Regions from separate parts of the Micromonospora sp. NPDC051006 genome, predicted to be linked through region 1. Evidence: riboswitches for the same ligand, from Rfam matches in the RefSeq annotation. Region 1 holds a riboswitch; each other region holds the start of a gene.
The links. A riboswitch is a leader RNA that binds a small molecule or an ion and turns the genes downstream of it on or off. The one in region 1 is predicted to bind cyclic di-AMP.

Region 1 (4,204 bases):
GCAGGTCACCGCGGATGACGGTCCAGTCGCCGGGCGACGACCCGTCGAACGTGACCGCCCGGTAGTACTCGCTCGGCACGATCCCGCCGAGGGCGTACCGCTGCCCGGCGGCGAAGGTGTACTGCAACGGCGAGATCGTCTGGTAGGGCACCCCGGCCGGATAGGCCGCCTGCTCCGGGTAGGCCCGCCCGTAGACCGGCACGGTCGCCTTCCCCGGCCGGGGAGTCACCACGAAGCCGGTGGCCCACTTCGCGGTCCGCGCCGCGGCGGGGTTGTGGAACCACGCCTTCTGGCCGAGGTACCAGATCGCCGTCCAGTCGCCGCGCACCTCGGCCACCGCGTACGTCTGCCCCGCCGAGGCGCGGGCGCCGTGGTCCGAGATGTACATGGTGTCCGGTGTGCCGTCCGGCCGCTCACCGAGGTCGTTGACGAGCGGCGCGTCGTGGCTGGGCGCGCTGTGCAGGACCACCGCGGACGAGCCGCGCAGCGGGCAGGGCTCGGCCGGCGGCGGCGGGGTCGGCACGCCGGGCGGCTGCTGGTTGCACCCGATGAAGGCCGGCCGGTTGGTGGTGACGTCCGGGTCGATGGTGACCAGGCCGGTCCAGGCCGTGCCGGTGGTCCGGAACGGCGCCCTGAGCAGGTCGAAGTAGTGCGACCAGTCCCAGTAGGGGCCCGGGTCCCAGTGCATCCCGGCGACGGTGGACGCCACCGTGCCGGGGACGTTGTCGTGCCCGATGATGTGCTGCCGGTCCAGCGGGATGTTGAACCGCAGCGCCAGGTGCCGCACGAGCTTCGCCGAGGCGCGGTACATCGCCTCGGTGTACCAGGTGCCGTGCCCGGCGAAGCCCTCGTGCTCGATGCCGATGGACTTCGCGTTGACGTACCAGTTGCCGGCCTGCCAGCCGACGTCCTTGGCCTTGATGTGCTGGGCGACGTGCCCGTCCACCGAGCGCAGCGTGTAGTGCCAGCCCAGGTAGTCGGCCTGCTGCACCAACCCGACGCTGGGGCCGTAGTAGCCCTCGGTGTCGTGGATGACGATGTACTCCAGCTTCTGCTGCGCCGGACGGTTGCCCAGGTCGTGGTTGCCGTAGTCGCCGGCGCCCGGGCCGTACTTCTCGTACGGCGCCGGGATCCACTCGCAGCCGAGGCCGACCGGGCACTCCAGCCCGTCCGGCCGCTCCGCCCGACGCAGCCCGAGCCGGTGCAGCCCGGACTGGTCGGCGCTGACCGCCTGGGCGGTGAGGGTGACCTGGTGCCCGTCGTCGGTGCGGCGGCTCGCGCCGGAGCGGAGCTGGTCGTACACCTCGTCGGCGAAGGCCGCGGCGGTCTCCTCGGTGTCGGCGCCCGAGTAGCGGGCGACCGCGCCGTACCAGGCGGCCGGGTCGGTGCTCGCGCCGACCGGTCCGCCGAGCTCCCGCTGGTACGCGGCGAGCAGCGCGGCACCGCCGCGGATGTTGGTGGCCGGATCGGATCGGAGGGCGTCGACGTTCGCGCCGGTGAGCGCGGCGGCGGCCTGCAGGGTCTGCACCGCGGCGGCGAGCGGGGCGTTCCTGCTCGCCGCCGCGTCGGCCGGTGCGGCGACGGTGAACGGTCGGGACTCGTCACCGCGCGGGTCCTCGTGCGCGTCGACGTGGAAGCCTGCGGGCTGCGACGTGACGTGCGCGACGTCGGTCAGGTGCAGCGGCCCGAAGCCGCCGCTGGTGCTCGGCGTGCCGGCGTGGGTGTCCCAGCGGGACTCCAGGTACGAGACGCCGAGCAGGACGTTCTCCGGTACGCCGTACTCCGCCGCCGCGGCGGAGTACTGCTGCTGGCGGTCGTCGGGCGGCGCGGCCGCGGCCGGGACGCCACCGAGTGGCACGGCTGTCGTGGCCGTGACCACGGCCGCGGTGAGCAGGGCGAGTCTGCTCCTCGACAGGGTTGAACGGTGCATCGAACCCCCCAGGTCGGACGGGTAGGGATGGGGTCACCTTGGCCCCGCCGCGACCACTGCGTCAATACCTTTCCATCTATCAACATTCACGGAAGGAAATCTTCATGACGGACCGAGGGTGCGCCACCGCGACCCGGGTACGGAGTGTCACGGCCCCATGGGTTGCGGATCGATAACGACCATCTCTACTCTGGTCATTCGTCGGCCCGCCAACAGTTCCGTCCAGCCGGGGCGGTAACGGTCCGACACCGCCGAGTCGCTCGCGAGCGAGCCGGGGACCCAGGTTTCCGGGGTGAATCCGCAGTCACTGCGGTAGGGCGCCCACCTTCCCGCCCGAACCCGTCAGCTAACCCGGTAGGCGGTCAGGAAGAAGGAGTCCGGAGCCCGGTGGCCCACCATGCCCCGCGGCCTCCGTCCGAGTGGCCGGCGACAGCCGGTCCGGCGACGGTTGCGCCGCGCTCACGCTGGTCCCGCTTCACCCTCATTCTCGCCGCACTGCTCGGCGTCGCCGTCGTCCTGACCGGTGGCGCCAAAGCGGCCCACGCCGACCCGTCGGTCGCCGAGATCGAGCGCCAGATCGACGAGGACTGGAACAAGCTCGAACCCATCATCGAGCGGCACAACGCCACCCGGCAGGACCTCGCCGCCAAGCGCAAGCAGGCCGACGCGCTGGGTGCCCGGATCAAGCCGCTGCAACTCCAGGTCGACCAGGCCATGGACAAGGTCAGCGCGCTCGCGGTACGCGCGTACAAGGGCGAGAACGTCCTCACCATCAACGCCGTGCTCGGCAGCCAGAACCCGAGCGAGGTGGTCGGGCAGCTCGAGCTGCTCGACCGGTTCGCCCACAACCAGCAGCAGGACGTGCAGCAGGTGGCCAACCTGCGCGACCAGCTGGCCCGGCAGAAGGCGCCGCTCGACGAGATGGTCGCCCAACTCACCCGGACCGAGGCCCAGCTCGCGGCCAAGAAGAAGCAGATCAACGCCGAGATCGACCGGCTGCAGAAGCTCCGGATCAAGGTGTACGGCAACGGCGGCGGCGGTTCGCTGCGGCCCGCCCCCTGCCCGGCCACCTATCCGGGTGGGGCCGCCGGCACCGCGGTCAAGTTCGCCTGCGCTCAGATCGGCAAGCCCTACGTCTGGGGCGCCGAGGGCCCAAACTCGTACGACTGCTCCGGCCTGATGCTCGCCGCCTGGGCGAAGGCCGGGGTCTCGCTGCCGCACAACGCGGCGCAGCAGAGCCGGGTGACCAAGAACGTCAGCCGAGCCGACCTGCGCCCCGGTGACCTGGTCTTCTACTACAGCGACATCCACCACGTCGGCATGTACGTCGGTGGCGGTTGGGTGGTGCACGCCTCCCAGGCCGGCGTACCGGTCAAGATGAAGAAGGTCGACGACGGCCCGATCCACAGCTACGGCCGACCCGGCTGATCCGCGTACCTGAGAGAAGGGCCCGCTCCGGCAACGGAGCGGGCCCTTCGTCGTGCGGGGATCAGCGGGTGGGCCAGGCGCGCCAGTTCTGCCAGGAGCGGCTCGGGGTCGGGCCCCGCTGGCCCTGGTAGCGCGAGCCGTAGACGGCCGAGCCGTACGGGTGCTCGGCCGGCGAGGAGAGCCGGAAGATGCAGAGCTGCCCGATCTTCATGCCCGGCCAGAGGGTGATCGGCAGGTTGGCCACGTTGGACAGCTCCAGCGTCACGTGGCCGGAGAAGCCCGGGTCGATGAAGCCGGCGGTGGAGTGGGTCAGCAGGCCCAGCCGGCCGAGGCTCGACTTGCCCTCCAGCCGGCCGGCGAGCTGCTCGCCGAGCGAGATCACCTCGAGGGTCGAGGCGAGCACGAACTCCCCCGGGTGCAGCACGAACGGCTCCCCGTCGGGCACCTCGACCACCGAGGTCAGGTCGTCCTGCTGCATCGCCGGATCGATGTGGGTGTAGAGGTGGTTGTTGAAGACCCGGAAGAGCCGGTCGAGGCGTACGTCGATGCTCGACGGTTGCACCAGGGTGGGCTCGAACGGCTCCAACCCGAGCGTGCCGGCCTTGATCTCGGTGACCAGGTCGCGGTCGGAGAGCAGCATCGGACCACCATAGCGAGGCCCGCCAGGAAGGCCGGATCCGGTGCCGGTGACCAGCGCGTCGCGGTCGCTCCTCGTACATTTGTTCGATAGAATGTCGGCATGGCTTCCTGGTCCGAATTCGCCGCTGACGAGCCCCGCCTCGCCAACGGGATCCGCGTTCTCCTGCAGCAGTACGGTCCGGGCTTCGGCTACCTGGCCACGGTCCG
Region 2 (4,204 bases), on a different contig from region 1:
GGATCCGGGAGCGCGCGCTGCACCGGGGGGCCCGCCGCAACGAGGTGCGCCGGGCCGGCTTCGACGGCGTCTTCGCCGCGCTCTGGGCGCAGGCCCGCCGGCTGGGCATCGGCCGGTTGCCGGAGCAGCGCGCCTTCGAGGACGAGATCGCCGAGCGGCCGGAGTTCCGGGAGTTCCTGAAGGCCTGGTGGCCACGGCTGCACCCACGGCACGTGCTGGGCTGGCTGGCCCGCCCGGAGCGGCTGCGCCGCTACGCCGGCGGCATCCTCGCCGGCGGCGAGATCCGGCTGCTGGACGCGGCGTACCGGACGCTGGACGCCGAAGGGCTGACGATCGCCGACATCGCGCTCCTCGACGAACTGGACGCGATGCTCGGCCAGCCGGTGCGGCCCGCCCGGGCGAAGCGTGACCCGTACCAGCTCGCCGGCGGGGTGCGGGAGCTGAGCACCTTCGCCGACCGGCAGCGGGCCGCGCGGGAGGCGGCCCGGCAGCGCCCGGAGGACTACCGGGAGTACGCGCACGTGGTGGTGGACGAGTCGCAGGACGTCTCGCCGATGCAGTGGCGGATGATCGGCCGGCGCGGCCGGCTGGCGTCCTGGACGGTGGTCGGCGATCCGGCGCAGACGGCGTGGACCGGCGACCCGGCGGAGCTGACCCGGGCCCGCGACCACGCGCTGGGCCGGCGGCGCCGGCAGCAGTTCACCCTCACCACCAACTACCGCAACTCGGCGGAGATCTTCGCGGTGGCAGCGGCCGAGATCCGCCGGCTCTACCCGGACCTCACGTTGCCCAGCGCGGTCCGCTCGACCGGGGTCGACCCGGTCGAGCTGGTGGTGCCCGCGAGCGAGGCGCGGACCGCCACCGTGGCGGCGGTGACCACGCTGCTCGGCGAGGTGGAGGGGACGGTCGGCGTGATCACGCCGGTGCCGCGCCGGGACGAGGTGGCCGGCTGGCTCGGCGCGCTCAACGCTCCCCGGCTGCAGGTGGTGACCAGCCTGGAGGCCAAGGGCATGGAGTACGACGGGGTGGTGCTGGTCGCGCCCAGCGAGATCCGGGCCGACCCCGGCTCGGGCGTCCGGACGCTCTACGTGGCGCTCTCCCGGGCCACCCAGCGGCTCACCACGATCGACCCGACCGGCTGACATCGCGCGCGGCGCGGCCGCCACTGAGCGCGGTCAATTACTTGCACACATAGCAATGTGAGCATATATTTGACCGGTCCGGACCGTCGGCGGAGGGTGAGTTGGTGGGCGCAGGTCATGACCACCACGGGTCGGTGGCGAACGCCGCGCAGCATCACCGTGGCCGGCTCTGGGCGGCCTTCGCCCTGCTGAGCGGCCTGATGGTGGTCGAGGCCGTGGCCGCGTTCCGCACCGGCTCGCTGGCCCTGCTCTCCGACGCCGGGCACATGTTCACCGACGTGCTCGGCATCGGCATGGCGCTCGCCGCGATCACCGCCAGCCGGCACGCCAACCAGGATCCGCAACGCACCTTCGGCCTCTACCGGCTCGAGGTGCTCGCCGCGCTCGCGAACGCCGTCCTGCTCTCCGGCGTCGCGGTCTACGTGGTGGTCGAGGCCGTCGGCCGCTTCGGCGACCCACCGGAGGTGCTGGCCGGCCCGGTGCTGGTGGTGGCCACGCTGGGCCTGCTCGCCAACCTGGGCGCCTTCGCACTGCTGCGCTCGGCAGCCCGGGAGAGCATCAACCTGCAGGGCGCCTACCTCGAGGTGCTCGGCGACCTGCTCGGCTCGCTCGGTGTGATCGGCGCGGCGGCGCTCATCGCGGTGACCGACTGGTGGTGGGCCGACCCGCTGGTGGCGGTGGCCATCGGCGTGTTCATCCTGCCCCGCACCTGGCGGCTCGGGCGGGCCGCGGTCCGCATCCTGGTCCAGGCCGCCCCGGAGCACCTGCAGGTGACCGCCGTGCACGACCGGTTGGCCGAGGTGCCCGGCGTGGCCGGCGTCCACGACCTGCACGTCTGGACCCTCACCTCGGGCATGGAGGTGGCCTCCGCGCACCTCACCATGTCGCCCGGGGCCGACGTCGGCGCGGTGCTCGCCGCCGCCCGGACGGCGCTCAGCGAGGACTTCCACATCGAGCACGCCACCCTGCAGATCGAGCCCGGAGCGACCTCCGGGGCCTGCGGATCGGTGGAGTGGTGATGAGGACACTCTTAAATCAGGGTGGCTATCGTCCGCTTACGTCGGATTTTCCGGTAACCACAGCAGCACCCTCTGTCACTTCTGCTGCACGGGTCGCCCTGGCACCGGTAGGCTCGGTCCCGGCCTCCGCCAGGCGGCGCCCATCGGCGCCGGCGGTGACCGTCGCCTAATCGCCACACGGCGAGCCGGGGAACCACGTTCGTGGGGTGCATCCGCGTCAGCGGTAGGGATCTTCCGTCCCGAACCCGTCAGCTAACCCGGTCGGCGGCTGACGGAAGGACATGTGCATGCCACCAGTGGCACCCGTACGACGACGCGCCGCCCGAATGGCGGCCCTGATCGCCGCGACGCTCGCCCTCGGCGTCGCGATCGCCCCCGGCACCGCCGCCGGAGCCGCTCCCCCGACCGGCCAGCTCGCCGCGGCCCCCGGGCAGGACGAGGAGGGGGGCACCCCCGCACTGCGGGCCCAGCTCGAGGCGGCCAGCAAGGGCTACCTGGACGCGAAGAGCGCACTGGACCGGTCGGTGAAGCGGCAACAGCAGCTCACCGGCGAGCTGAAGACCACCGAGGCCGAGCTGAACGTGCGCAGCGGCAAGGTCGGCGAGATCGCCGGGGTGGCCTACCGCACCGGCCGGCTCGGCGCGATGTCGGCGCTGCTCAACAGCGGCTCCCCGGACGGCTTCATGGACCGGGCCGCCGCCCTGGACGCGGTGGCCGCGAACGAGGACCGGGTGCTGCGCGAGCTGCTGGCCACCCGGGACGAGGCGAACCGGACCCGGGCCGCGCTGGACGGCGAGATCCGCGAGCAGCGCAAGCAGGTCACCGTGATGGCCAAGCGGAAGGAGCAGGCCGAGCGGGCGTTGACCGTGGCGAACAACAACGCCACCCGCGCCGCGGACGTCTCCAACCGGGGCACCTCCACCGCGACGGCCACCCCGGCCCGGCGCAACTCCGACGGCTCCTGGCCCCCGGAGTCCTGCAGCGTCAACGACCCGACCCCGGCCACCGGCTGCATCACCCCGCGCACCCTGCACGCGCTCAACCAGGCCAAGGCGGCCGGCTTCACCCGGTACGTCTCCTGCCACCGCAACGGTGGCTCGGGCGAGCACCCGAAGGGTCGGGCCTGCGACTTCGCCGCGCAGAAGAGCGGCTTCGGCGGCGACGCCACCGGCGGAGACAAGACCTACGGCAACAACCTGGCGGCGTACTTCATCCGCAACTCCGACCGGCTCGCCGTGCTCTACGTGATCTGGTACCGGCAGATCTGGCTACCCAGCAGTGGCTGGAAGTCGTACAGCGGGGCAGGCGGGGACCCGTCCAGCGACCACACCAACCACGTGCACCTCTCGGTCTACTGACCCGGCCCGCCGGGCGGTCCGTGCCACGGGCCGCCCGGCGTACGCCCGCCGTGGCGTCGCCACCGGCGGCGCTACGTCGCCGGGCGTAGCCGAGGTGTCGTCGGTCGCCGGACGAATCGACCGGCCCGCGCGGGCAGCATCGTCGGCATGACCCGGCTATCGCCCCGCACCCGCAAGGCGCTGCTCACGCTGCACCTGGTCACCTCGCTCGGGTGGCTCGGCACCGACCTGGTCCTGCTCACCCTCGGCATCTCCGTGCAGCGGGGCGCCGACCCGGCCGTGGTCTACCCGGTCGCCGCGCTGATCGGCACCGCCCTGTTCGCCCCGCTCAGCGTGCTGGTCTGGCTGGTGGGCCTGGCCAGCGCGCTGCTCACCCCGTGGGGCCTGCTGCGGCACCGCTGGGTGCTGGTCAAGCTGCTCATCACGACGGTGATGGTCGGGTTGGTGCTGCTGCTGCTCACGCCGAACCTTCGGGCCGCCGGGGAACTCGGCGCCACCCTGCCGTCGCGGGACCGGGCCGACCTCGTGATCGCGCCCGCCGTGTCGACCACCCTGATGATCATCGCGACGGTGCTCTCCACCTACAAGCCGTGGGGCCGGCCACGTCGGGCGGCCGGGCCGGTGGCGAGCCGCCGCCAGTCGGCGATGACCGGACGCCCGGCGCGCTGACCTGCGGCGTCAGTCG
Region 3 (4,204 bases), on a different contig from region 1:
AGATTACCGCCGCCGCGCCCGTCGTGCGGTGACGGGAGCCCGCCGTGCGGTGACGGGAGCCCGGCGTGCGACGAGGGGGCGCGGCGACGGGAGCCCGGCGTGCGACGGGGGGAGGGTGCGGCGACGGGAGCCCGGCGTGCGACGAGTGAGCCCGCCGGTCGTCACTGGTGGTTTGGTGCCGGCTCCTCGGTGAAGAGCGCGAGGAGGGCGCCGACCTCCCGGTCCGCCTCCGCGGGGTGGCGGAACCGGCCGGCCGGGTTGAGGGTGTATTCGTTGCGCCGGCCCACCCGGGTGCGGACCAGGTAGCCGCCGGCTTCCAGGTCGGCGACGATCGCCTGGGCCGCGCGCTCGGTGACGCCCACCTCCTCGGCGACGTCACGCAGCCGGGCGGTGGGGTTCCGGGCGATGGCGAGCAGCACGTGTCCGTGATTGGTGAGGAAGGTCCAGTTTCGGGTGCTCCCGTACCCGCTCGTACTCGTCGCCATGGTCGTCATGGTATGGCTCGCCGGCGTTCCCCGCCGCCTTGGCCGGCGCTGCTGAACACCTGAAACGCATATCACGTATCCCTTGACGTATCTTGCGCTGGGTGTGACCGTGGATCACAGCCCGCGTCCGTCAGCGGCCGGGGGTGACCTGGCCGATCGCGTGGGAGTCGAGGTGCGGGCATGAGCGGACCCGGATCGCCCGGAGCACACCCGGGCGCCCAGCGCGTCCCCGACGCGTCGGACGGTGTCGCGTCGCCGCCCGACCCGGAGCAGGCTCTCGCCGAGCTGCGGGCGGGCAACCAACGCTTCGTCACGGGCGCGCCGCGCCACCCGAACCAGGACGTCGAGCGCCGGGCCGAGGTGGCCGCCGAGCAACACCCGTTCGCGGTGATCGTCGGCTGCGCCGACTCACGACTCGCCGCCGAGATCATCTTCGATCGCGGCCTGGGTGATCTCTTCGTGGTCCGCACCGCCGGGCACACCGCCGGTCCCGAGGTGCTCGGCAGCGTCGAGTACGCGGTCAGCGTGCTGGGCGTCCCGCTGGTGGTGGTGCTCGGGCACGACTCCTGCGGCGCGGTGCAGGCGGCCCGGGAGGCGGTCGCCACCGGCACCCCGCCGCCGGGACACCTCGGTGCGGTGGTGGACGCCGTGGTGCCCAGCCTCCGTCGGGCCGCCGCCGAGGGCGTGGACGACATCAACGGGATCGTGGACATCCACATCGCTCAGACCGTCGAGGCCCTGCTCTGCAACTCCGCGGTGCTGGCCGCCGAGGTGGCCGGCGGGCGGTGCGCGGTGGTCGGCATGTCGTACCGGCTCGCCGCGGGTGAGGTGCGCCAGGTCGCCGAGGTGCCGGCGGGGGGAACCATCGCCCCGGTGGGCCTCGACGCGCCGGCAGCCGCCTAGCGGGGCCGACCCCGGCCCGCCGGCCGTGGGCTGTCGGCCCGCCAGAGGTACGCGAAGGGCCGCCCCGCGAGCGCGGAGCGGCCCTTTCGTGCGGATGGTCGCTAGAGCAGCGACATGTGCACGTGGTCGGTGTGGTTGGAGGGCCCGCTGTAGGACTTCCAACCGGTCGCCGGGAACCAGATCTGCCTGTTCCAGATCACGTAGTAGATGCCGAGCCGGTCGGCGTTACGGATCAGGAACGCGGCCACGTTGTTGCCGTACATCCGGGTGTCGTCGTTGTGCCACGGCGCGAAGCCGCTCTTCTGCAGTGACCAGTCGCAGGCGCGGCCCTTCGGGTGCTCCCACGGGCCGCCGGAGCGGTAGCAGCCGACGAACCGGTTGAAGCCGGCCCGCTTGACCTCCTTGTACGCGTGCAAGGTGCGCGGGGTGACGCAGCCGGAGGTGGTGGGGTCGTTCTCGGAGCACGACTGGGGCTTCCAGTCCCCGTCGGCGGTCCGGCCGGGGCCGATCCGGGCGACCGGCGAGGTGGCCGAGACCAGGCCTCCGGTGAAGCCCTTCCCGCCGACCAGCGCCAGCGCCTTGTCCGCGTCGCGCTTCTGCTTGGCCATCACGGCGGCCTGCTTCTGCTGCTCGCGTACCTCGGCGTCGATCGCGAGCTTGGCCAGTTCGGCGCGGCTCTTGATGGCGTTGACCTTGGCAAGCTTTTGTCCGTTGACCAGGTTGAGCTCGTCGAGGCCGGCGGCGCGTTGGACGAACGAGTCCGGGGCCTTGCTCTCCAGCAGCACGGCCATCGCGCCGATCCGCCCGGTGCGGTAGGACTGGGCGGCGATCTGCCCGACCTGCGGGGCCAGCGCGTCCAGCTCGTCCTGCGCCCGCTTCACCTCGAGGGCGAGTTCCAGCTGGCGCTTCTTAGACTTCTCCAGCTTGATCTTGGCCGAGGAGTAGCTGCGGTTGGTTGCCTCGATCACGTCGTTGAGCAGCTTGGGCTCGCCGTCCTCCTCATGCCCGGAGGGGGTGTTCGGCTTGGGCGCGGCGGAGGCCGGGAGGGGCCCGGCGAGCACGGCCAACGCGGCGAACACGGCCACCACAGGTGTCAACCAGCGGCGTAGGGGTGCCGTCACAGTGTTCCCTTCCATCGACCGCCGACCGGGTTAGCTGACGGGTTCGGGGCGGAAGTGGCCCCTACCGCTGGCGCGGATTCACCCCGGGTACCTGGGTTCCCGGTTCGCCCCTTGGCGATTGGGCGGTGGTACCGCAGGCGCCGCTGCGCGCCTTCGTCGGTAACCGGCAGCGAGGTTACCTGAGAGTCGACCCGGGGATCTACGTCCGGATGCCGACTAAAACCGTCATTTCGCCATTGCGCTGGGTGATCAGTGACGTGGTCGTCAGGTCGTGCGACCCGCCTGATCACGCTGCGGAGTGTCACCATGCGCTGTCCGTGCTCCTGTCCGGGTCGGGCCACCATTTCCGGGCGGCGGGGGATGGTTGCGGATCTCCGGCCGGACCGGGCCGGCCCGCACCGAGCGCCTCCAGCGCCTCGGCCCGGTCGGGCGCCGGTCGGGCGGCCGGGGTGGCGGGGGTGCCGTCACCGGTGCGCTCCGGCGGTCCGTCGTGACCGGCCGTGGTCACCAGCGCGGCCAGCGCGGTGGTCAGCGGTACGGCGGCGATCAGGCCCAGCGTGGCGACCGCGCTGCGGACGATCTCCTGGGCCAGGAACTCGCTGGTGAGGATCTGGCTCACCCCGCGGGAGTCGGCGGTCAGCAGGAGCAGCAGGGGCAGCGAGGCACCGGCGTACGCCAGCACGATGGTGTTCACCGTCGAGGCGATGTGCGCCCGGCCGACCCGGGTGGCGGCACGGTAGAGCTGCCGGCGGGACAGGCCCGGGTTCGCGTGGGCCAGCTCGGTGACCGTGGCCGCCTGGGTGACGGTGACGTCGTCGAGCACGCCGAGTGAGCCGATGATGATGCCGGCCAGCAGCAGGCCGTGCAGGTCCACGTCGGCCTGGAACATCGACAGCGTGGTGGCGTCCTCGCTGCCGAAACCGGTGAGGTGGGTGGCGGCGGTGGCCAGGGTGCCGAGCAGCCCGGTGAGCACCAGGCTGCCCAGGGTGCCGAGCACGGCCACCGAGGTCTGCGCGGTGATCCCGTGCGTCAGGTAGAGCACCACGAACATGATCAGCGCGGCGCCGACCACCGCGACCAGCAGGGGTGACCGGCCCGCGCTGATTCCGGGGAGGACGAAGGCGAGCAGGATGGCGAAGCTGGCGGCCAGGCCGGCGAGTGCGGCCACCCCACGCCACCGGCCGAACGCGACGATGGCGGCGGCGAAGACGACGGCCAGCCAGATCAGGGGCATGCCCCGCTGGTGCTCCGCGATGTTCCAGCTGCTCGACGTCGGATCGGTCGGATCGGTCAGCTCGACCAGGATGATCTCGTCGCCGGCCTCGACCCGTGGCGCCCCCGGACCGGCCGGAATCGGGGTCTGCACCTGCTGGCCGGCGGCCGGGCCGGTGTCCACCCGTACGCTCACCGTGCCGCAGGGTCCCGACCCGGTCTCGCCCGCGCCCTCGGGGACCTCGGGCGCGGGCGGGCAGGACTCGCTCACCACCCGGGTGACGGTGCCGTGGTAGCGCGGCACGTCGGCACCGGCCTCCGGCTCGGGCGAGTTCCAGGGCCAGAGCACCAGAGCGGCGACCACGGTGGCGAGGACGAGAGGGACCACCGTCGCGACGAGGATCCGTCGCACCCGGGGCGGGGTGGACGGAGCGGGACGGGTGTGGTCGGCGCCCAATGCGAGTCTCCCAACGAATCCGAGGC

Region 2: it holds a riboswitch for cyclic di-AMP, as region 1 does, so the genes downstream of both, ACIBBA_RS27380 (coiled-coil domain-containing protein) here and ACIBBA_RS25790 (NlpC/P60 family protein) in region 1, are expected to answer to the same signal.
Region 3: it holds a riboswitch for cyclic di-AMP, as region 1 does, so the genes downstream of both, ACIBBA_RS05640 (coiled-coil domain-containing protein) here and ACIBBA_RS25790 (NlpC/P60 family protein) in region 1, are expected to answer to the same signal.

The regions. Positions count from the first base shown of each region.
Region 1 is NZ_JBITFP010000021.1:50,021-54,224, reverse strand. It holds gene ACIBBA_RS25795 (N-acetylmuramoyl-L-alanine amidase) at 1-1,930, opposite strand, end outside; cyclic di-AMP (ydaO/yuaA leader) riboswitch at 2,170-2,305, shown strand; gene ACIBBA_RS25790 (NlpC/P60 family protein) at 2,318-3,358, shown strand; gene dcd (dCTP deaminase) at 3,420-3,998, opposite strand; gene ACIBBA_RS25780 (pyridoxamine 5'-phosphate oxidase family protein) at 4,098-4,204, shown strand, end outside.
Region 2 is NZ_JBITFP010000024.1:10,690-14,893, forward strand. It holds gene ACIBBA_RS27370 (HelD family protein) at 1-1,142, shown strand, start outside; gene ACIBBA_RS27375 (cation diffusion facilitator family transporter) at 1,247-2,161, shown strand; cyclic di-AMP (ydaO/yuaA leader) riboswitch at 2,315-2,444, shown strand; gene ACIBBA_RS27380 (coiled-coil domain-containing protein) at 2,449-3,519, shown strand; gene ACIBBA_RS27385 (hypothetical protein) at 3,667-4,188, shown strand; gene ACIBBA_RS27390 (SRPBCC family protein) at 4,198-4,204, opposite strand, start outside.
Region 3 is NZ_JBITFP010000002.1:410,718-414,921, forward strand. It holds gene ACIBBA_RS05630 (helix-turn-helix transcriptional regulator) at 162-494, opposite strand; gene ACIBBA_RS05635 (carbonic anhydrase) at 666-1,388, shown strand; gene ACIBBA_RS05640 (coiled-coil domain-containing protein) at 1,490-2,509, opposite strand; cyclic di-AMP (ydaO/yuaA leader) riboswitch at 2,513-2,644, opposite strand; gene ACIBBA_RS05645 (YibE/F family protein) at 2,811-4,178, opposite strand.